One region of the Luteimonas sp. TWI596 genome, then DNA from elsewhere that is predicted to be linked to it. Evidence: riboswitches for the same ligand, from Rfam matches in the RefSeq annotation. Region 1 holds a riboswitch; each other region holds the start of a gene.
What was found. Region 1 has a riboswitch for cobalamin ahead of ABE487_RS11565 (ribonucleoside-diphosphate reductase subunit alpha). Riboswitches for the same ligand answer to the same signal wherever they lie in the genome.

Region 1 (7,506 bases):
GCGCGCAGCAAGGAGGAGGAGACCGTCGCCGGCGGCTTCGCCAACCGCTGGACGCTGGCGCAGGCGCTCGCCGACGGCAGCCTGAACCTCCATGCCCCGTCGACGACGCCGCAGGCGGTGCTCGACGCGATCGCGCTCAGCACGCTGCGCCCGGCCGACTCGCGCCTGACCGGCGTCGATGTCAAAGTCTCGGGCAGTCTGTTCGAGCTGCCGGCAGGCACCGTGGGCTTCGCGGCCGGTGCCGAGTGGCGCCACGAGTCGCTGGTCTCGCGCAACCCGTGGCAGATCGACGCCGGCCTGCAGGTGCGCCCGGCGATCGCCGCCGTCGATGGCGCGCGCGACGTCGCCGCGCTCTACGCCGAGATCAACGTGCCGGTGACCCCGACGCTGGAACTGCAACTGGCCGGCCGCGGCGACCGCTACAGCGATTTCGGCAGCGCGTTTTCGCCCAAGGCCGGCCTGCGCTGGCAGCCGCTCGAGGCGCTGCTGGTGCGCGCCTCGGCCTCGCGCGGCTTCCGCGCGCCGTCGCTGTCGGAGAACTCGGCCTCCACCAGCATCGCCTACGGCTCAGTCGTCGACCCCTACGATCCCGATGTCGCCGATTCGCGCCAGACCCCGACGTTCTTCACTGTCGGCAACACCGATCTCGATCCCGAGCGCACGCGCAGCTACAACCTGGGCGTCGTCGTCTCGCCGCTGGCCGACACCAACCTGAGCCTGGACTGGTACCGGGTGGAACTCGACAACCTCGTGGGCACCGGCAACACCACGACGATCGTGCAGACCAACGATCCGGCCGACGTCGTGCGCGATGCGCGCGGCAAGCTGATCGCCGTCTACAACCGCTACCAGAATCTCAGCGAGCTGCAGACCTCGGGCCTGGACGCCGAACTGCGCCAGCGCTGGCGCACCGCCAACGCGGGCACCTTCGGCCTGTCGAGCGTGTTCACCCACGTGCTCGAGTACAAGCGCCCGCAAACGGTCGGCGGCCCACTGGTCGACTACGCCGGCAGCAACCTCGGCCCGTCGCTGCCGCGCAACAAGGCGACGACGACCCTGGACTGGAAGATCGGCGACTTCGACACCGGCCTGACCTGGTACCGCACCGGTGGCTACGACCAGAAGGCCAGCGTCGCCGCGCGCGCCGCGCAGGCACGGGTGGACGCCTACGACCAGTTCGACCTCTACTTCGCCTGGTCGGGCATCGAGCGGCTGACGCTCTACGCCAAGGTCGAGAACATCAGCGATGAGACGCCGCCGCACGACGCGTCCTTCCCCGGCATCCGCGCGCCCTACGACTTCAGCCAGTACGACCTGCGCGGGCGCTACTTCCAGGTGGGGTTCGATTACCGGTTCTGACCGGCCCCCCGCATTCCGATCTCCCCACCCCCGATTCCCGCGCCCTCAGCGGCGCTCCCGCGACGACGCGCACGCATGTGTTTGCGCGGGCGCCGCCCCATACCGGATACGCCCCATGCCCGACGCCTCCCTCCATCGCGCCTCCGAGCGCGGACGCCTCTTGCGTCGTGCGCCGATACGGATGCTGCTGGCCTTGCTCGCGCTGCTGCCGCTGGTCGCGGTCGCGCAGAGCGACTACTACTTCCCGCAGGCCCAGGCCGCGGATTTCGACCCCGAGGTGCCCACGCCCGAGCAGTTCCTCGGCTATCAGCTGGGGACCCACTACACGCGCCACGACCGCATCGTCGACTACTTCCGCGAACTGGCGCGCGTGTCCGACCGGATCACACTGCAGCAGATCGGGCGCAGCTACGAGGAGCGCCCGCTGATCGCCGCCATCGTCACCTCGGCCGCCAACCACGGCCGGCTCGAGGCGCTGCGCGCCGCGCACGCCACCCAGCGCGATCCCGCTGCGGCCGTGCCCACGCAATTGCCGGTCGTCGTCGGGCTGTACTACAGCGTGCACGGCAACGAGACTTCGAGCGGCGAGGCCGCGTTGCTGACCGCCTACTACCTGGCCGCGCACCGCGGCGCCGAGACCGCGCGCTGGCTCGACGAGGCGGTCGTGCTGATCGACCCTGCGCAGAACCCCGACGGCCGCGACCGCGCGGCGAACTGGCACAACGCGTGGAAGTCGAACCCGCCGGTCGCCGACCCGCTGGACAAGGAGCACGTCGAGCCGTTCCCGATGGGCCGCACCAACCACTACTTCACCGACCTCAACCGCGACTGGCTCGCGGTCACCCAGCGTGAAACCCGGCCCAAGATCGAACTGTTCCACCAGTGGACACCGAACGTGCAGATCGACTTCCACGAAATGGGCGCGGGCAGCACGTACTACTTCGAACCGTCGCCGGCGAGCATGCACAGCCCGCTGCTGCCGCAGGCCTCCTACGATTTCAACGTCACGCTGGCGCGCTACCACGCCCAAGGCCTCGACGCGCTCGGCTCGCTGTACTACACGAAGGAAAACTTCGACAACTTTTCGCCGGTCTACGGCTCGACCTATCCCGACTTCCACGGCGGAGTCGGCGTCACCGTCGAGCAGGGCAGTTCGCGCGGCCTGGTACAGGACACCGCCGGCGGCCCGCTGGAATTCCGCTTCACGATCCGCAATCAGGTCGCGACCGGGCTGGCGACGCTCCGCGGCGCAGTCGCCGAGAAAGCCGGCTTGCTGGCACTGCAGAAGGACTTCTTCCGCTCGGCGCTCACCCAGGGTCGCCGCCACGATGCCGCCGCGTTCGTATTCGGCGACGCGCACGACCCGTCGCTGACCCGGCGCCTGCTCGACCTGCTGCTGCTCCACCGCATCGAGGTCCATGCGCTGGCGCGCGAGACGACGATCGACGGCACTACGTTCTCGCCCGGCAGCGCCTACGTCGTACCGTCGGCACAGCCGCAGTTCCGGCTGGTGCATTCGATCTTCGAGACCACGCCCGAGGTGAAGGAGAGCGTCTACGGCAGCACCTCGTACGCGATCGCACACGCCTACGGCATCGCGTTCGCACGCGCGCGTCGCGCGCCAGCGCTGGGCGCGCGTGTGCAGGCGTTGCCGTCGGTCGAGGCCGGCATCATCGGCGGCCAAGCCCGCTACGCCTACGCGATCGACTGGCGCGACCAGGCCGCACCGCGCGCGCTCGCCGCGCTGCTGGCACAGGACATCCGCGTGCGCAGCGCATTCCAGCCGTTCACCGCGCGCACCGCGGACGGCGAGACCGCGTTCTCCTACGGCACCCTGGTCGTACCGGTCGCCGGACAGGCGCTGGCGGCCGAGGCCCTGCATGCGGCGGTCGATGCGGCCACGCGCGAAGCCGGGGTGCGCGCGCATGCGCTGTCGACCGGACAGAGCGTGGCCGGCATCGACCTGGGCAGCGACAGCGTGCGTCCGCTGCGCAAGCCCGCGATCGCGCTGATCATGGGCCAGGGCGTCAACGCGACCGAGATCGGTTCGACCTGGTTCGCGCTGAGCGAGCAGTTGCGCTGGCCGGCGACCCGGCTCGACCCGACCCAGCTCGCGCGCGCACCGTTGCGCGAGTACACCAGCCTCGTGCTGGCCGGTGGCCACTACGAGGACTGGAGCGAGGCGACGGTCGAGGCGCTGCGCGACTGGGTCCGCGCCGGCGGTTCGCTGGTGACCTTCGGCAGCGCCTCGCAGTGGGCCATCGATCGCAAGCTCGTCGACGGCCTGGGCCAGGCCCCGGCGCCCGACGAGGACGACACCGACCGCGCGGACTTCGGCCAGCGTCGCGACCTGCTGGCCGAAGACCGCATCTCCGGCAACCTGGTCTCGGCCGATGCCGACATCAGCCATCCGCTGGCATTCGGCGTGCCGCGCCGCGCCCTCTTCGTCAACAAGGAAACCGCGGTGGTGCTGCCGCCAGCGCGCGACCGCTTCTCGACGGTCGTGCGCATCGACGATGCGCCGCTGGTCAACGGCTACGTCTCCACGCGCAACCGCGCCAGGCTCGGCGGCGCGCCGTGGGCGGTCATTGCCGCAACCGGGCGCGGGAATGTGGTGCTGTTCGCCGACGACCCGGCGCATCGCAAGTACTGGCACGGCACCGAGCGGCTGCTGCTCAACGCACTCTTGCTGTCGGAGCATTTGGTGCCAGCCGCGCGTCGCTGAGCCGCCTTCGATGATCACGGCGTAGACGGGCGGCGTCGCCGGATCGCGGCACACAGTGTTGTCGCCTGCGGGACATGCCGGTCGCGCCCGTGGGCGACCATGCGGTGCGACAACATTCCCGCCGTCGGCACGGGCCTGGCCATGACCCTCACCCAACTGCGCAGCTTCGTCGCCATCGTCGAATGCGGCCACAACATCACCCTGGCCGCCCGCCGCCTGCACGCGACCCAGTCGGGACTGTCCAAGCAGCTCGCGCAACTGGAGAACGCGCTGGGCTTCTTGCTGTTCACCCGCCGTCAGCGCGCCCTCGCCGCGTTGACCGACGAAGGCCGGCAGGTGCTTGCGCACGCCCGCCGCCTGCTCGCCGAGGCCGGCAACATCCAGGCGCTGGCCGACAACCTGCGGCGCGAGGCCCAGGGCCTGCTGCGCATCGCCACCACCCACACCCAGGCCCGTCATGCGCTGCCGCCGGCGCTGCAGGCGCTCAAGCGCGACTGGCCCGACGTCGCGGTGCATGTGGTGCCCGGAGGCGATGTCGAGTCGCTGCGGCTGCTGGCCGAACACCATGCCGACCTGGCGATCCTCAGCGGCACCGGCGCTCCGCCACCGGGCCTGGTGGCGATTCCGCTCTACCGCTGGGGCCGACGGGTCCTGCTGCCGGCCGGCCATCCGCTGACCGCATTGGCGCGTCCGATCGGGCTGCGCGACCTGGCCGGCGTGCCGCTGGTGAGCTACGAATCGAGCCGACAGCCCGCCTCGTCGCTGCAGCGCGCGTTCGCGGCCGCCGACCTGCGCGCCGACCTCGCGGTGACCGCACGCGACGGCGCACTGATCCGCACCTATGTCCACGCCGGGCTGGGCGTGGGCATCGTCGACGAAATGGGCGCCGACCTCGACGACGGCCTGGCCGCGCCGCCGGTCGAGGACGGCCTGCTGCCCGAATGCATCACCTGGGCGCTGCTGCGCCGCGACCGGGTGCTGCGCGATTTCGGCTTCGCGCTGGTCCAGGCGCTGGCGCCGCATTACGCCGCGGTGGACCTGCGCCGGCTGCTCGATCACGACCAGCCGCTGCCGATTCCGGCCCCCGACTGGCCGCGCTGGTCGCGTGCGACCGCCACGGCCCTGGCGGCGCGGACCGCGGTCGCCGTGGCTGAATAGGCCTCTTCCGGGGTTGCCTGGCGCAGCCGGATCTGCATCGCCCCGTGCCCGGCCGGCGGCTGAGGCCGCACGATTCCCGGCCTGACGCGGATCCGGGCGCCCGCCCCACATTTAGCGTTGACGCTGTCCGACCACCCCACTATCTTGGGCCACGTCGGTTCCGCAGCCACAAAGCCTGTGGATGAAAAACGGGAAGCCGGTGACGCCCCACGCCAGTCCGGTGCTGCCCCCGCAGCGGTAATTGGGAACGTCCCCGCCGCCACCGGAGTGATCCGGTGCAGTGGGACCGAAGGCCTGCCTTCACCCATGAGTCCGTACCGTGCCGACAGCCGCGCGAAAGCACGACGCGCGGTGACCGCTGTGGACGCTCCGCACAGGGGTGGGTCCGCGGCGCGGAACCCGACGGCACCCGCCGTCGCCGTCTCGCGGCGCACCCGCCCCACACGAGCCGTCCGCAGCCACCGGACCCGACGCGGGCGGGCCGGGGCGTGCGCGAATGCACTGGACACCAAGAGAGAGGACGCATGACCAGCCACGACACCGTCTCGACCGCCCCTTCGACGCCCGCAGACGCGCCCCCGACCCCGATCGCTTCCCCCACCCCTGTGGCGCCGTCCGCCGTCGACGCCGACGACGTGGTGCCGCCGCCCCCGAGCGCCGCCATGCAAACCGCAATTGCTGAAAATTCCGACGTCGACACCGACGTCTCCACCTGGATCACCAAGGAAGCCGGCAACCGCCGGATCCCGTACGACCGCGCGCGCCTGGAGCGCAGCATCGACCGCGTCCACGGCGAGTTCCCGCAACTCGATATCGCCGACTACAAGCGCAGCGTGTTCGGCTTCGTCGAGCGCAAGGACGCGGTCAACGCCGACGACCTGGTCGACCACCTGATCCGCGAGGCCGAGGCCCGGGTCGATGTCACCGCGCCCGAATGGGAGTTCTTCGCCGCCCGCCTGTACCTGCACCGCCTGTACAAGCGCGCCAGCCGCAACCGCTTCTACGACGCCGAGCAGAAGTACGGCTCCTACGTCGGCCTGCAGGAGTCGTTGGCCGACCGCAACATCTATTCCAACGACATCCTGCGCGCCTATTCCAAGGAAGAGCTGCAGGAAGCCGGACGCATGATCGAGCCCGAGCGCGACAAGCTGTTCGCCTACAACGGCCTGTACCTGCTGGCCACGCGGTATCTGGCCACCGACACCTCGCGCGCCGTGTTCGAGCTGCCGCAGGAGCGCTGGCTCACCATCGCGCTGTATCTGATGCAGAACGAGACCCGCGGCGGTCGCGAGCGCCGCATGCAGCTCGTCGGCGAGGCCTACTGGGCGCTGTCGAACCTGTACATGACCGTCGCGACCCCGACGCTGCAGAACGCCGGCAAGGTCGGTGGCCAGCTGTCGTCGTGCTTCATCGACACCGTCGACGATTCGCTGCAGGGCATCTACGACTCCAACACCGACATCGCTCGCGTCTCCAAGGGCGGCGGCGGCGTGGGCGCGTACATGGGCTATGTGCGCTCGTCGGGTTCGTCGATCCGCGGCGTACCCAATTCCTCGGGCGGCGTGGTGCCGTGGATCAAGCAGCTCAACAACACCGCCGTGTCGGTCGACCAGCTCGGCCAGCGCAAGGGCGCGGTCGCGGTGTACCTGGATGTGTGGCACCGCGACATCGAGAACTTCCTCGATCTGCGCCTGAACAATGGCGACCAGCGCCTGCGTGCGCACGACGTGTTCACCTCGATCTGCATCCCCGACCTGTTCATGGAAGCGGTCGAGCGCCGCGGCGATTGGTATCTGTTCGACCCGCACGAGGTCCATCGCGTCAAGGGCTTCTACCTGCAGGACTTCTTCGACGAGAAGAAGGGCGACCCGAACGGCAGCTTCCGCAAGCGCTACGAGGAAGTCGTCGCGGACGAGCGCATCTCGCGCAAAACCGTCAAGGCGATCGAGATCTTCAAGCGGATCATGGTGTCGCAGCTCGAGACCGGCAACCCGTTCATGTTCTACCGCGACGAAGTGAACCGGAAGAACCCGAACAAGCACGTCGGCCGTGTCTATTCGTCGAACCTGTGCACCGAGATCCTGCAGAACATGAGCCCGACGAAGATGATGCAGGAGATCATCTCCGGCAATCAGATCGTCACCACCAAGCAGGCCGGCGACTTCGTCGTGTGCAACCTGTCGTCGGTGAACCTGGGCCGGGCGATCGTGCCGCAGGAGGGCCAGGGCGACCTGATCACCGACGTGCTCGAGCGGCTGATCCCG
Region 2 (7,506 bases), on a different contig from region 1:
TCGAAGTCGTGATCGGTCCCCGCCGCTCCTTGACGATTGGTCATGACGCCCCTGTCCACGATGCAGACGCACGCCGGTCACAATTCCTCAGCTTGCTCATCACGCGCCGCTCACATAGGGTTCGAAGGGCGACATCCCGTCTTCTCCTCCCCCGACACCGATGACTGCGCCCGCCCCCGGCAAGGCGTCCGAGGCTGCCCTGCGGCACCCGGACGAGCGGAACGTCACCCGTCTGGCCCAGCAGTACCGGCCGGCGTTGCTGCGCTATTTTTCGCGGCACCTGACGAGCACGGAGGACGCCGAGGACCTGACCCAGGACACGCTGGCGCGACTGAGCCAACAGCCCGCCCCCCGTCTGGCCGGATTGGCGAACGTCGAGGCGTTCGTGATGCGCATCGCCTCCAATCTGCTGCGCGACCGCTTTCGCCGCGACCGCAGCCATCGCAAGTCCGATCATGTGCCGATCGAGGCGGTCGCCGCGGCTTGGCAGAGTGAGGAGCCGTCGTGCGAATGCGTCTACGCAGACAAGGCGCGTCTGCAACGGTTTCTGCAGGCGCTCGATGCGTTGCCGCCGCGCTGCCGCGAGGTCTTCTTGCTGCAGCGATATGATGGGCTGACCTACAGCGCCGTCGCCAAGCGGCTCGGCATCAGCGTGAGCGCGGTGGAGAAACACATGATGCGGGCCCTGATGCACCTGGATGCGACCCTGGACGAGGCATGAAGCCTGAGCTCGAGCTGATCGAAGGCGGCGATCCGATCCGGCGCCGCGCAGCCGCGTGGTTTGCGCGCCTGCGCGCCGACGACGTGCACGGCACCGACCTGCGCGCCTGGCAGGCGTGGATTGACGCCGACCCGCGCCATCGCGCCGCCTACGAGCGGCTGGAGCGGTTGTGGACCGGGCTGGGCACGCACGCGCCGCATCCCGAGATCGCACGCCGCCTGGACGCCGTCGCGGCGCCCCAGCGCGCGCCCCGCCCCCGCGCCAGCCGTCGCTGGCCGGTCGCCGCAGGTCTGGCCGCCACCCTCGCCCTCGCGCTGCTCGGCGCCTGGCAGCTGCTGGTGCCGGCCGCACCGACCGAGCGTGTCTACGCCACCGGTGTGGGCGAGCGCCGCGAGCTGACGCTCGAGGACGGCACCCACATCAGCTTGGACACCGACAGCCGGTTGCACGTCGCCTTCGGGCCGCGCGCACGCACGGTGGTCCTCGACCGCGGCCGCGCGTTCTTCCGCGTCGCCCGCGAGCGCCGGCCACTGACGGTGCACACCACGCACGGCGGCCTGCGCGTGGTCGGCACCGAGTTCGAGTTGAATCGCCGCGCCGCTGCGCTGGACGTCGCCCTGATCCAAGGCGAGGTCGTGCTGCTGCCGCTCGATGGCGGCAGCAACGGCCGGCCTGCCCCGTTGCTGGGCCTGGTCGCCGGCCAGACCGCGCGGCTCAGCCGCGATCTCGACACGCCGCAGATCGGCACCTTGCGCAAGCTCGCCGCGCCGGCCTGGCTGTCGGGCCGGCTGGTGTTCGAGGACGCGACGCTGGCCGAGGTCGTGGCCGAGTTCAACCGCTACAGCCACGAGCGGATCGTCATCGAGGACGCGTCGCTGACAGAGCTGCGCGTGACCGGTGTGTTCCGCAGCGATGCGCCGTTGGCCTTCGTCGGGGCGCTGTGCGAGGCCTATCCGATCGTGGCCGACGCCAGCACGCCCGGCCGCCTGCAACTGCGCCGCGCCCCGGCCCAGCGGGCGACCGGCGATGCCGGGCGCCGCGACGTCGGCCGGCGCTGACGGCCGCGTCGCGACATCCGGCATCGGCCAGTGCGGTCAGGCCGGCACGGCGGGGGCCGCCTCCGTCCGGCTGCGATCGGCATGCGCACGCAGCGTGCGCGCCGCCGCGACCAGCGCTGACAGCGCTGCGCGCGTTTCCGGCCAGCCGCGGGTCTTGAGCCCGCAATCGGGATTGACCCACAGCTGGGCGACCGGAATCGACTCGGCCGCCCGGCGCAGCAACGCGGTCATCTCCTCGACATCGGGCACGCGCGGAGAATGGATGTCGTAGACGCCCGGGCCGATGCCGTTGGGATAGCGGAACCGCACGAAGGCCTCGAGCAATTCCATGCGCGAGCGCGAGGTCTCGATCGAGATCACGTCGGCGTCCATCGCCGCGACCGCCTCGATGATGTCGTTGAACTCCGAGTAGCACATGTGGGTGTGGATCTGGGTGGTGTCGGCCACGCCCGAGGCGCTGATGCGGAAGCTCTCGACCGCCCAGTCCAGATACGCCGCCCAATCGGCGCGCCGCAGCGGCAGGCCCTCGCGCAGCGCCGGTTCGTCGATCTGGATCACGCCGATGCCGGCCGCCTCCAGGTCGGTCACCTCGTCGCGCAAGGCCAGTGCGATCTGCCGGCAGGTATCGGCGCGCGACTGGTCGTCGCGCACGAACGACCATTGCAGCACTGTCACCGGGCCGGTCAGCATGCCCTTCATCGGCCGCGGGGTCAGCGACTGCGCGTAGCGCGACCAGCGCACGGTCATCGGCGCCGGGCGGGCGACATCGCCGTAGATCACCGGCGGCTTCACGCAGCGCGAGCCGTAGCTCTGCACCCAGCCGTTCTTGGTGAACGCGAAGCCATCGAGCTGCTCGCCGAAGTACTCGACCATGTCGTTGCGCTCGAACTCGCCGTGCACCAGCACATCCAGCCCGAGGTCTTCCTGCACACGCACGCACTGCGCGATCTGGTCGGCGATGAACGCATCGTAGTCGGCCTGGCTCAGCTTGCCGGACTTGTGCGCTGCACGCGCCTCCCGGACCTCGAGCGTCTGCGGGAACGAGCCGATCGTGGTCGTGGGCCACAGCGGCAGCGGGCGCAGCGCATCCTGCGCGGCCCGACGCGCGGCATAGGGCGTCGCGCGACGCGACGCGGACGCGTCGAGTGCAGCCACCCGCGCGGCGACCTCCGGCCGCTGCACGCGGGGCGAGGCGCGCCGCGCGGCGATCGCATCGCGCGCCTTGGCCAGCGCCGGCTCGGCGGCATCGGGATCGGCCAGCGCCTCGGCCAGCAGGCGCAGTTCATCGAGTTTCTGCCGGGCGAAGGCCAGCCAGCCACGCAGTTCGTCATCCAGCGCGGTCTCGCCCGCCAGGTCCACCGGCACATGCAGCAGCGAGCACGACGGCGCCAGCCAGACCGCATCGTCGCCGCGCGCATCGATCGCGTAGCGCGCCAGCACCAGCGCATCGTCCAGCCGCGTGCGCCAGATGTTGCGGCCGTCGACGAGCCCCAACGACAACGTGCGCCCGGCCGGCAGCGCGCCGAGCACCGCATCGAGTTGTTCGCGCCCGCGCACCAGATCGACATGCAGGCCGTCGACCGGCAAGGACGCGGCCAACGGCAGGTTGTCGTCCAGCGCGCCGAAGTAGGTCGCCAGCAGCAGCTTCGGCCGCGCGCCCTGCGCCAGCGTGGCGTAGGCCCGATCAAAGGCCGCGCGCACCGCGGGGTCGAGGTCGAGCACCAGCGCCGGCTCGTCGATCTGCACCCAGGCCGCGCCGGCGGCGTGCAGGCGTGCCAGCAACTCGGCGTACACCGGCAGCAGCGCATCGAGCAGCGCGAAGCGATCGCTGCCGTCGACGGTCTTCGACAGCCACAGCAGCGTGACCGGCCCGAGCAGCACCGGCCGGGTCTCGATCCCCTCGGCCTTGGCTTCCAGGTACTCGCGCACCGGCTTGTCGTCGCGCAGCGCGAAGCGCTGGCCGGCCTGCAGTTCGGGCACCAGGTAGTGGTAATTGGTGTCGAACCACTTGGTCATCTCCAGCGCATGCAGGTCGATGCCGTCCTGCTGATGACCCCGCGCCAGCGCGAAGTAACCGGCCAGCGGATCGGCATCGGCCAGCGCGCGGTAGCGCTCGGGGATCGCGTCGAAGCCGAAGGCGGCGTCGAGCACCTGGTCGTAGAGCGAGAAGTCGTTGCTCGGCGGCGTGGCGACGCCGGCCTCGCGCTGCAGGCGCCAATGGCGCAGGCGCAGGTCGCGCGCCACTGCCTGCAACTGCGCGGCGTCGGCCTCGCCGCGCCAGTGACGTTCGACGGCGCGCTTGAGCTCGCGTTTGCGGCCGATGCGGGGAAAGCCGAGATTGGTGATGCCGGTCATGGTGGATGCGTCCTCAATGCGTGGGATTGAGGAACGAAGGGTCCGCATGGCGTGCACCGCGCCTGCGCGCGCCCGCCTGCCACACGGCCGACCTTCGCCCCCTCGGGCGAACCGGAGCCTGCGTGCGGACGTGCGGGACCGGCCGCGACGTGCGCGGCGCGATGCCCGTGCACCTCCCCGCGGAGGCCCCAGGTCGTACGTGCGCGCCTGTCGGTGCGCACGGCCAAGGCAGGTCTTCGGGCTCATGGACGGGCCACCTGCGAGGTGGTGGGCCTACTGCCCGTCGCTTCCCGGCCCGGACGGGCGCCAGTGCGTTGACGGGGGTCGTTTCCAGTTACCGCTGCGGGGCAGCGCCGGAATTGCCGCCATGCGGCGCACCGGCTTCCCTTTTAATCATCGCTTCATTCGCATGAAGAGATGAACCTTGGCGGCGACACGGTAGCCCCGGCCGCACGGGCGGTCAAGCGGGCGTGGCCGCGGCGGCCGTCTCCCGCGCATCGGCCTGTTCGGCAAGGCGATCGACCAGCGCATCGACCGCGGCCTCGGCGCGCGCGATCGAGGCCGCGAGCCGGGCATCGGCGAACTCGTCGTATTCCACCGCGACCCGGTCGACGTCGGTGATGCCCATGTAGCGCAGCGGCGTCATCACGCCCTGCTCGACCAGGTTGTCGCCGGCGTTGCGACCACCGGGGTCATAGTCGTGATCGCCGCGCGCACCCAGCAGCACGGCGCGGCGGCCCTGACCGGCCAGCATCGGCCAGTACGGCGCACCGGCGCGCGCGCGATCGAAACCGAAGGTGCGGCCCACGCGCACGATGTTGTCGATCCAGGCCTTGACCGGCGCGGGCATACCGAAGTTGTACATCGGCACCCCCATCACCACGAGCGGGCTGCCGAGCAGCTCATCGATCAGCGCATCGCTCTCGGACAGCCGCTCGATCATCCACGGCGTGCGCTGCGCCAGCGGCGTGAACGCAGCATGGATCCAGCGTCCGTCGACATGGGTCGGCGGCGTCAGGGCGAGATCGCGATAGACGATGCGATCACCGGGGCGCCGCTGTTGCCAGCGCGCGACGAAACGGGCGCCGAGCCGGCGGGTATGGGAGCCGTGCGGGACCTCGCCCGAACAACCGGGACGGGCACTGCCGTCGAGATGGAGCAAGCTGAGCATGATTCACCTGGCGAAGCTGGGAGAGAATGCGCACTGCGGCGCTCCGGCATGATTGGCGCCGGCCCAGAGCCCGACAAACGATGTTTTCTCGTCCGATGGATGAATTGCGCTCATGCACGATCGCCCCGCCCGCCTGCCACCGCTGAGCGCACTGCGCGCGTTCGAGGCCGCCGCCCGACGCCAGAGCTTCAAGGCCGCAGCCGAAGAACTGTCGCTCACGCCCACCGCGGTCAGCCACCGCATCCGCCAGCTCGAGGACTGGCTGGGCCTGCGGCTGTTCGCACGCCAAGTACGCCAGGTGCGGCTGACCGAGGCTGGGCAACGCCTGTACCCGAGCGTGCGCGGCGGCTTCGATGGCATCGCCACCGCCGTCGCCGACCTGCAACGGCAGACGCGCCGCCCCGCGGTCACGCTGAGCACGACCCGGGGCTTCGCCGCCCGCTGGCTGTTGCCACGCCTGCCGGCGCTCGCTGCGGCCGCGCCCGAAGTCGATCTGCACCTGCACGCAGCCGACGACCCGGTCCGGCTGGCCGCCGGCGGCACGGAGCTGGCGATCCGCTACGGCCCCGCACCGGCTCCGCAGGTCGAAACCTGGCCGCTGCTGCCTGGACGTTTCATTCCGGTCTGCGCCCCCGGCCTGGCGCTGGCCGGCCCGACGGCGCTGGCGACCGTGCCGCGGCTGCGCTACGCCTGGCGACTGCAGGACGCCCACACCCCCGACTGGCCGCGCTGGTGCCGAACCGCCGGCCTGCCGGACACGCACGGCGGCGAACTCGGCTTCTCCGACGAAGCGCATGCCATCCAGGCCGCGATCGCCGGCCAAGGCATCGCACTGGCGAGCGTCGCCCTGGTCGCCGACGCCCTGGAAGACGGCGTGCTGCGGGCCCCGTTCGGCCCCGCGCTCGACGGCCACGACTTCCGCCTGCTGGCCGCGCCCGGTACCACGCACACACCGGCCGTCGCCGCCGTCGGCGCCTGGCTGCGCGCAGAGGCCGACGCGTTCCTGGCCCGGCACGCTGCGCGCTTCGCAGCGGTCGCGTAAACCCGGCCGCGCGCGTCAGTCGGCCCCAGGATGCCGCGCGCGCCACGCGGCCAGCCGGGCGCGGTAGTCGGCCATCGCATCGGCGTGCAGGTCGTAGACGCAGATCGGGCAGCCGCTGTCGCAGCAGTCGCTCGGCAGCGGGGCCTCAGGCGGTTCGGGCCGCGGATCGGGGTCTGGGACAGGTGTCGTACTCATCGCGCGGCCATTGTCGCGCAGCTCGCCGGCCTCAGCGATCGTCGGCGGCCGGCAGCGGCGACAGGCGCAACGCGGCGGTCTGCGCGTCGCAGCCCTCGGGCCGGGCGCCGCGCGCACGTTGGGCGGCGACCTCGTCGCGCGCCGCCGCCAGGTCGGCCAGGAACGCCGGTTCGGCCTGCAGCCGCGCGAAGGTCGCGGCGCCGACCACCTGCCCCTGCACGATGTCGCTGTACCAGTGCACGTTGCAGACCAGTCGGCTCTCGCCGAAGCTGCGTCCGCGTTGCAGCAGCGGATCGGCGCGATCGGGGGCGACGGCGGTCAGCGCCAGCGCCCAGGTCCAGCCGATCGCGGTGTGGCCCGACGGGTACGAGCCGCTGTCGCGCAGCTGCGCGGCCTCGCCTGGCGTACACACCGGCGCGCCGTTGGCCAGGAACGGCCGGCGGCGCTGCCAGTGCAGCTTGGCGGCGCGGCCGTCGATCGCGGCGTCGGCGAGGCTGCGCCGCAGCAACCGCACCAGGTGCGGGGTGTGGGTCGTGTCGATCGGCACGCCGAGCGCGCAGGCGTAGAGGTCGGCCGCCCGGGGAAAGTCGAGGTCGGCGTCGATCGCCGCCTGCCGCCAGCGCGGGGTCTCGCGCAGGGACAGCGCACGCGCCGCGATGGCCTCATCGAGGGCCCGCGCGGCCGAATCGGGCGCCGGCGGCGCGGGCAGCAATGCGCGGCTGTCGAAGCCGGGCGCATCGAGGTAGCCGATGCTCACCCCGGGGCGATGCTCGGGCACGACCACCGGCGCGGCCGCCGTGGACTGCGGGCCGCCGGCACAGCCGGCGACCAACAGCGCCGCCAGCACGCCCACGGCGCGCCGGACGCGCATCTCAGCCGGCCTGCAGCCGCTGGGCGATCGTCTGGCGCAGCGCAGCGAGATCCTTGGCGAACGCGGCGATACCGTCGCGCAGCTTCTCGTCGG
Region 3 (7,506 bases), on a different contig from region 1:
CGTGGCCACCAGCGGCCTGCTGAAACTACGCAACGACGCGGTGGTGACGATCAACAACCGCGTCCAGCCGTCCGCAGACGACGCGCCGACGCCCGAGAACCGCTGACGCCGCGCGGGCTCCGGCCCGCCCCGCTCCCTGACCCGCGCTGCGATGCGCGGGGGAGAACGAGATGACATTCACAGACATCTTCATCCGCAAACCGGTGCTGGCGATGGTCGTCAGCCTGTTCATCCTGCTGTTCGGCCTGCGCGCGTTCTCCGAACTCAATGTGCGTCAGTACCCCGAGCTGCAGAATGCGGTCGTCAACATCAGCACCACGTACTTCGGCGCCGACGCCGACCTGATCCAGGGCTTCATCACCACGCCGCTCGAGCGCGAAGTCGCCAGTGCCGAAGGCATCGATTACATCACCTCGACCAGTTCGGCCGGCGTGAGCGTGATCCAGGCCTACATCCGCCTGGACTACGATCCCAACCAGGCCCTCACCCAGATCGCGGCCAAGGTCAACAAGCTGCGCAGCGAACTGCCGGCCGAGTCCGAGAATCCGGTCATCGACCTGCAGCAGGGCCAGCAGGTCGCGGCGATGTATGTCTCGTTCGCCAGCGACACGCTCGACGACAACCAGATCACCGACTACCTCACGCGCGCGGTGGAGCCGAAGATCGCGACGATCCCAGGCGTGCAGCGTGCCGAGATCATGGGCCCGGGCGCATTTGCAATGCGGGTGTGGCTCAAGCCCGACCGGATGACCGCGCTGGGCGTCACCGCCAGCGATGTCCACGCCGCGCTGCAGGCCAACAACGTGCTCTCGGCCCTGGGCTCGACCAAGGGCCAGATGGTGGCGGTCGATCTCACCGCGCGCACCGATCTGCGCACGCCCGATGAGTTCCGCGCGCTGGTGGTGCGCGAGGCAGACGGCGCGATCGTGCGCCTGGGCGATATCGCCGATGTGGTGCTGGGCTCGGAGAACTACGGCTCGTCGGTGCGCATCAACGGGGCCTCGGCCACGTTCATGGGCATCTATGTCTCGCCCGACGCCAACGCGCTGGACGTGATCGCGGACGTGCGCCGCGCCTGGGACAACGAGATCGTGCCGCAGTTGCCCGAGGGCATCGAGGCGACGATCCCCTACGACAGCACCGAGTCGATCCAGGACGGCATCAACGAGGTCATCCGCACGATCATCGAAGCGGTGATCATCGTGATCGTGGTCATCTACCTGTTCCTGGGGTCGCTGCGCAGCGTGCTGATCCCGGCGATCACCGTGCCCCTGTCGCTGGTCGGCGCGCTGTTCCTGATGCTGCTGATGGGCTTCACGATCAACCTGCTCACATTGCTGGCGATGGTGCTGGCGATCGGCATCGTGGTCGACGACGCGATCATCGTGCTGGAAAACATCCACCGCCACATCGAGGAGGGCATGACGCCGTTCGATGCGTCGATCCGTGGCGCGCGCGAACTGGCGTGGCCGGTTGTGGCGATGACCACGACCCTGATCGCGGTGTATCTGCCGATCGGCTTCCAGGGCGGACTGACCGGAGTGCTGTTCACCGAATTCGCGTTCACGCTGGCCGGCTCGGTGCTGCTGTCGGGCGTGATCGCGCTGACGCTTACGCCGATGATGTGCGCCAAGATCCTCAAGCCGCATGGTCAGGGCAGCGGCAAAAGCCGCCTGGAAGCGTGGCTGGACCGCCGCTTCGACGCCCTGCAGCACGGCTATCAGCGACGCCTGCACGGCGCGCTGCAGACCCGCGGCGTGATCCTGGCCTTCGGCGCGGTGGTGCTGGTCTCGTGCGCATTCCTGTACATCGGCGCGCCCAAGGAACCGGCGCCGATGGAGGACGAAGGCTTCGTGTTCGCGATCGGCAGCGCGGATGCGGCAAGCACGCTGGACTATGTCGAGCGCTACACCGAAGAGATGTCCGACATCGTGGATCAGATCCCCGAGATCAACGACTTCTTCCTGTTCAACGGCGGCTTCGGCGGCATGGGGGGCAGCAACAGCGCGATGGGCGGCTTCGTGCTCAAGCCCTGGAGCCAGCGCGACCGTTCGACCAACCAGGTGCTGCAGCAGGACCTGCAGCCCAAGCTTGCCGAGATCACCGGCTTGAACATCTTCGCGCTGGTGCCGCCGTCGCTGCCCTCGGCCGGCGGCGACGGCGGCGGCGAGTTCCTGATCGGCGGCATCGGTTCGCTGGCGCAGCTGTCGGAGATCGCCGACGAGGTCGTCGCGCGCGCGCAGCAGAGCCGGCGCTTCATCTTCCTGGACAAGGACCTGAAGATCGACAAGCCGCGCGTGGAGGTGCAGATCGATCGCGACAAGGCGGCGCTGCTGGGCATCGACATGCGCACGTTGGCGGCTGACATGAGCGCGCTGCTCGCCGGCGGCTACGTCAATCGCTTCGCGATGCAGAACCGCTCCTACCGGGTGATCCCGCAGGTGCAGCGCGCCGACCGGCTCAATGCCGAGCAACTCGGCAACTACTACACCCGTACCCGCAGCGGCGAGCTGATCCCGCTCTCGACGGTGGTCTCGTTCAAGGAAAGCGCGCAGCCGCAGTCGCTCAAGCGCTTCCAGCAGCTCAATGCGGTGGGCATCACCTTCGCGCCGCGACCGGGCGTGACCAAGGGCGAGGCGCTGCGGGTCCTCGACGAGATCGCCGCCGACGTGCTGCCGCAGGGCTACAGCGTGGACTACGCCGGCGAGTCGCGGCAGTTCAAGCAGGAAGGCACCACGATGCTGATCACGCTGGCGTTCGCGCTGGTGATCATCTTCCTGGTGCTGGCCGCGCAGTTCGAGAGCTTCCGCGATGCGCTGATCATGCTGATCACCGTGCCGATGGCGATCAGCGGCGCACTGCTGGTGCTCAACGCGCTGGGCCTGGTGTCGGGCATCCTGCAGTTCGCCGGCATCGAGGCCTTCCCCGGCATGTCGATCAACATCTACACGCAGGTGGGCTTGGTCACCCTGGTGGGTGTGATCTCCAAGCACGGCATTCTGATCGTGGAGTTCGCCAACAAGCTGCAGATCAACGAAGGTCTGAGCAAGGCCGAGGCGATCGAGCAGGCCGCCGCGATCCGCCTGCGACCGGTGCTGATGACGACGGCCGCGCTGGTGTTCGCGATGGTGCCGCTGCTGATCGCCAGCGGTCCGGGTGCGGCGGCGCGCTTCTCGATGGGCCTGGTGATCGCCGCCGGCATGTCGATCGGCACCGCGTTCACGCTGTTCGTGCTGCCGGCGTTCTACCTGCTGCTGGCGCGCGACCACAGCCACGACCGGGGCGCGGTGGCCGCCACGGACGCCGACGGGCACGACGGCAACCCAGCGACGCCGGTGCCCCAGGGGCACTGAGCACGTCGGGCATCCGCGGCGCATGCCGCGGATGCCACGCCCTCGATCAGAGCCGGCGCGGCAGCGCGTCGATCCAGGCCGGATCGAGCACCAGGGCGCCCGCGTCGGCGCTGCCCCCGTCGCCGACGAACGGCAGCACGCCCAGGCACGGCGCCGGCAGCGCATCGGCAAGCAGGCCGAGATAGTCGTCTGCGCGCGAGAACTCTGGATCGATCCGGTTGCCGACCCAACCCACAAGCCGACAGCCGTCGGCCGCGATCGCGCGTGCGCTTAGCCGGGCATGGCTCAGGCAGCCGAGCCGGAGCCCGACCACCAGCACCACTGCGCCGCCCAGCCACCGCGCCAGGTCCGCATGTTCGATGCCCTCGGCCAGCGGCGCAGCCCAGCCGCCAGCGCCTTCGACCAGCACCACATCGGCCGCCGCGGCGAGCCGCGCGTGCGCCGCGTGCAGATCGGCGGCATCGACGATCACGCCGGCCGCGCGTGCGGCCAGGGTCGGCGCGGTCGCTTCGGGCAGGGCCACCGGGTTGACGTCGGCGTATGCCGGCCGGGGCCGGCTGGCGGCCTGCAGCGCCAGCGCATCCTCATTGCGCCAGCCACCGTCCTGCCAATCGCAGCCGCTGGCGACCGGCTTCATGCCGACCGCGCGGCGACCATCGGCACGCAAGGCCTGCAGCAGCGCCACGCTGGCGTGGGTCTTGCCGATGCCGGTATCGGTCCCGGTGACCAGGCACGTGCGCGCGCTCATACCGGTGCGCCTATCGGGACGCCAGCGACGGCGCGGCCGGGCGGGTGCGACCCCGCTGCTACACTGCGCGACATGTTCACATCCACACCTCTGAGCGGCAGCAAGGCCGACCAGTATGCCGCGCTCGCGGCACAGGCCCGCGCTCTGCTGCACGGCGAATCCGACCCCATCGCCAATGCCGCGAACCTCTCGGCGCTGGTCTACCACGCCCTGCCCGACCTCAACTGGGTCGGCTTCTATTTCTACGACGGGACCGAACTGGTCGTCGGCCCGTTCCAGGGCCTGCCGGCCTGTGTGCGTATTCCGCTCGACAAGGGCGTGTGCGGCGCCGCAGCGCGCACCCGGCAGACCCAGCGGGTCGACGACGTGCACGCCTTTGCAGGCCATATCGCCTGCGATGCTGCGTCGCGGTCTGAAGTCGTCGTGCCACTGGTCGACGGCGACCGCCTGATCGGCGTCTTCGATCTCGACAGTCCGCTGCCGGCCCGGTTCGACGCCGACGATCAGGCCGGGCTGGAGGCGCTCGCACGGCTCTACGTCGAGCACGCGCGTTGAGCGCGCCGAAGCTGCGCAACCTCGGGCCGAAGTCGGCGGCGTGGCTGCGACAGGTGGGGCTGCGCACGCGCGAGGACCTCGAAGCAGCGGGCGCGGTCGAGGCCTTCGTGCGCGTGCGCCGGGCCGGCTTCCGACCCAGCCTCAACCTGCTGTACTCGATCGAGGGCGCGCTGCTGGACTGCCACTGGCAGGAGGTCCCCGAAGCTCGGCGTCTGCAGCTGACCGAGGCCGCCGAAGCGGCGACCGCACAACTGCCCGACCCGCGCGCACGGACCGCGGGCGGCCCGGTCACCACGATCGTGCACGACGCGGCCGATCGCGACGACGCGATGCCGGGCGACCCCGACGCACGCTGAACCGGACGAGCGCTGGCGTACAATCGCGCCTGCTTCGCGGTGACCCGGCCTGCCTGGGTTGAAACGGGAAGCCGGTGCGGGCGCCGCGAGGCAACCCCATTCCGGCACTGCCCCCGCAACGGTAAGCGTGTGCAAGCGTCGCTTCTCGCCACTGTGCCCTGTGCACGGGAAGGCGCGACGCCTGGGCTCAGACCGCCCACGCGCAAGTCCGGAGACCGGCCTCGAAGTTCCACCTGATTGCGATGCGGCGGGCATTGCGACGACGTTCCGGGTGCGCCTTGCGCCTGGACGGCGGTCCGTGTGCGCCCGTTCCCGCGATCTTCGCCCGCCCGCCGCGCGTTCGATGCGCGCGCGCAAGGAGACCGCAATGCCGTTCCGCACCTTGACCGTGGCGATCGCCACTGCCCTGCTCGCTCCGTCGGCGCTCGCCGCTCCCGGCGAACTCGACGCCGTGCTCGTCACCGCCAATCGCACCCAGACCGCGCTGGCCGACACCCTCGTGCCGGCGCAGATCATCGACCGCGACGAGATCGAACGCAGCCAGGCGCGCGACCTGCCGGAGCTGCTGCGCGGCCGCGCCGGCATCCAGATCGGCAACAGCGGCGGCCCGGGCAAGCTGAGCTCGATCTTCCTGCGCGGCGCCGAATCCGACCACGTACTGGTGCTCGTCGATGGCGTACGCATCGGCAGCGCGACCGCCGGCATGCCGGCGATCCAGGACCTGCCGGTCGACCAGATCGAGCGCGTGGAAATCGTACGCGGCCCGCGTTCGAGCCTCTACGGCTCGGAAGCGATCGGCGGCGTCATCCAGATCTTCACCCGCCGCCACGACGGCGCGATTGCGCCGCACGCACGAATCGGCGCCGGCAGCCACGGCTTGCGCGAAGCCAGCGCCGGCATCGGCGGCCGCAGCGGCCGGGGCTGGTTCGGTGTCGATGCAGCGTTCCAGCGCACCGACGGCATCGATGCCTGCCGCGGCTCGTCGGCGTTGTTCCAGGGGTGCTTCGTCGAAGAGCCCGACCGCGACGGCTACCGCAACCGTTCGCTGAACCTGCGCGCCGGCGTGCAGCTCACCGACGCGCTGCGGCTGGAAGGTCATGCCTTGCATGCCGACGCGTTCAATCAGTTCGACGGCAGCCTCTTCGGCGGTAACGAGGCCGACATCGTGCAGCAGGTGGCAGGCGGAACACTGACCTACGCGCCCTCGGACGTCGTGCGCCTGACCGCGCAGGCCGGCCGTGCCTACGACAAGTCGAGCACCTCCTTCCGCGATGCCGACACCGGCACGCGCAGTCATGTCGGCCGCATCGACACCCGCCGCGACACCGCCTCGGTGCAGGCCGACTTCGGCCTGGCGCCGACCCAGGGCCTGAGCCTGGGCTTCGACTGGCAGGCCGACCAAGTCGACAGCGACACCCGCTACGCGGTGACGGCGCGCGACAACTACGCCACGTTCGTCGAGTACCGCGGCCGCTTCGGCGCGCATCGCCTGCAGGCGAGCCTGCGCCACGACGACAACGAGCAGTTCGGCGGCCACGGCACCGGCAGCCTGGGCTGGGGCATGGAGCTGGCCCACGGCCTTCGCGTGACCGCCAGCGCCGGGACCGGCTTCAAGGCCCCGACCTTCAACGACCTGTACTTCCCCGGTTCGGAGAGCCCGGACCTCAAACCGGAACGCGCCAAAAGCGTGAATCTCGGCATCTCGCAGCAGGCGGCCCAGTGGCGCTGGTCGCTCGACGTGTTCGAGAGCCGCATCGACGACCTGATTGTGTTCGTCTACCCGCCGCCGGACTATGTCGGTCGCGGCAGCAACATCGACGAGGCCCGCATCCGTGGCGCCGAGCTGACGTTCGCGACCACCCTCGCCGGCTGGGACCTGTCGACCGAGTTGAGTCACGTCGACCCGCGCGACCGCAGCCAGGGCACCTACCGCGACAACCTGCTCGCCCGACGCGCGCGCAGCAGCGGCCGGCTCGACATCGATCGCAGCTTTGGCGACCTGCGCATCGGCACTACGCTGCGCGGCGCCGGCGGCCGCTACGACAACCCCGCCAACACGCTGCGCGTCGGCGGCTACGGCACCCTCGACCTGCGTGCGGCGTGGGCGTTCGCACCCGCGTGGACGCTCGAGGCGCGGGCGACCAACCTGCTCGACAAGGACTACGAGACGGTGGCGTGGTACCGCCAGCCCGGGCGCGAGTACGGCCTGGCGTTGCGCTGGCAGCCGCTCGCGCGCTGACGCGGTGCCGGTCGCGGGGGGGCGGGCCGCCTCGCCCCCCCCCCCCCCCCCGGCCGCATCGCCCGGCATCTGCGAGACTGTCGGCCGGCACCGGCTTGGCAGGGACAGCAATGCGCGTATTCGTCATGGGCGCGTCGGGCGGCGTGGGCACACGGCTGGTCGCGCAGGCGGTGGCGCGCGGCCACCGGGTCACGGCGCAAACGCGGTCGGCAGATCGGCTCACCGCCACAGCGGGCGTCGACATCGTAGTCGGCC

Region 2: it holds a riboswitch for cobalamin, as region 1 does, so the genes downstream of both, metE (5-methyltetrahydropteroyltriglutamate--homocysteine S-methyltransferase) here and ABE487_RS11565 (ribonucleoside-diphosphate reductase subunit alpha) in region 1, are expected to answer to the same signal.
Region 3: it holds a riboswitch for cobalamin, as region 1 does, so the genes downstream of both, btuB (TonB-dependent vitamin B12 receptor) here and ABE487_RS11565 (ribonucleoside-diphosphate reductase subunit alpha) in region 1, are expected to answer to the same signal.

The regions. Positions count from the first base shown of each region.
Region 1 covers NZ_JBDJMU010000013.1:83,031-90,536, reverse strand. The annotation lists gene ABE487_RS11580 (TonB-dependent receptor) at 1-1,359, shown strand, start outside; gene ABE487_RS11575 (M14 family zinc carboxypeptidase) at 1,475-4,084, shown strand; gene ABE487_RS11570 (LysR substrate-binding domain-containing protein) at 4,226-5,242, shown strand; cobalamin riboswitch at 5,381-5,584, shown strand; gene ABE487_RS11565 (ribonucleoside-diphosphate reductase subunit alpha) at 5,767-7,506, shown strand, end outside.
Region 2 covers NZ_JBDJMU010000015.1:71,894-79,399, forward strand. The annotation lists gene ABE487_RS12555 (RNA polymerase sigma factor) at 161-721, shown strand; gene ABE487_RS12560 (FecR domain-containing protein) at 718-1,779, shown strand; gene metE (5-methyltetrahydropteroyltriglutamate--homocysteine S-methyltransferase) at 1,816-4,134, opposite strand; cobalamin riboswitch at 4,344-4,576, opposite strand; gene ABE487_RS12570 (NAD(P)H-dependent oxidoreductase) at 4,595-5,305, opposite strand; gene ABE487_RS12575 (LysR substrate-binding domain-containing protein) at 5,418-6,347, shown strand; gene ABE487_RS12580 (oxidoreductase-like domain-containing protein) at 6,363-6,542, opposite strand; gene ABE487_RS12585 (phosphatase PAP2 family protein) at 6,574-7,413, opposite strand; gene ABE487_RS12590 (transaldolase) at 7,415-7,506, opposite strand, start outside.
Region 3 covers NZ_JBDJMU010000008.1:6,636-14,141, forward strand. The annotation lists gene ABE487_RS07795 (efflux RND transporter periplasmic adaptor subunit) at 1-106, shown strand, start outside; gene ABE487_RS07800 (efflux RND transporter permease subunit) at 171-3,353, shown strand; gene bioD (dethiobiotin synthase) at 3,400-4,101, opposite strand; gene ABE487_RS07810 (GAF domain-containing protein) at 4,174-4,656, shown strand; gene ABE487_RS07815 (TfoX/Sxy family protein) at 4,653-5,012, shown strand; cobalamin riboswitch at 5,033-5,251, shown strand; gene btuB (TonB-dependent vitamin B12 receptor) at 5,380-7,251, shown strand; gene ABE487_RS07825 (NAD(P)H-binding protein) at 7,362-7,506, shown strand, end outside.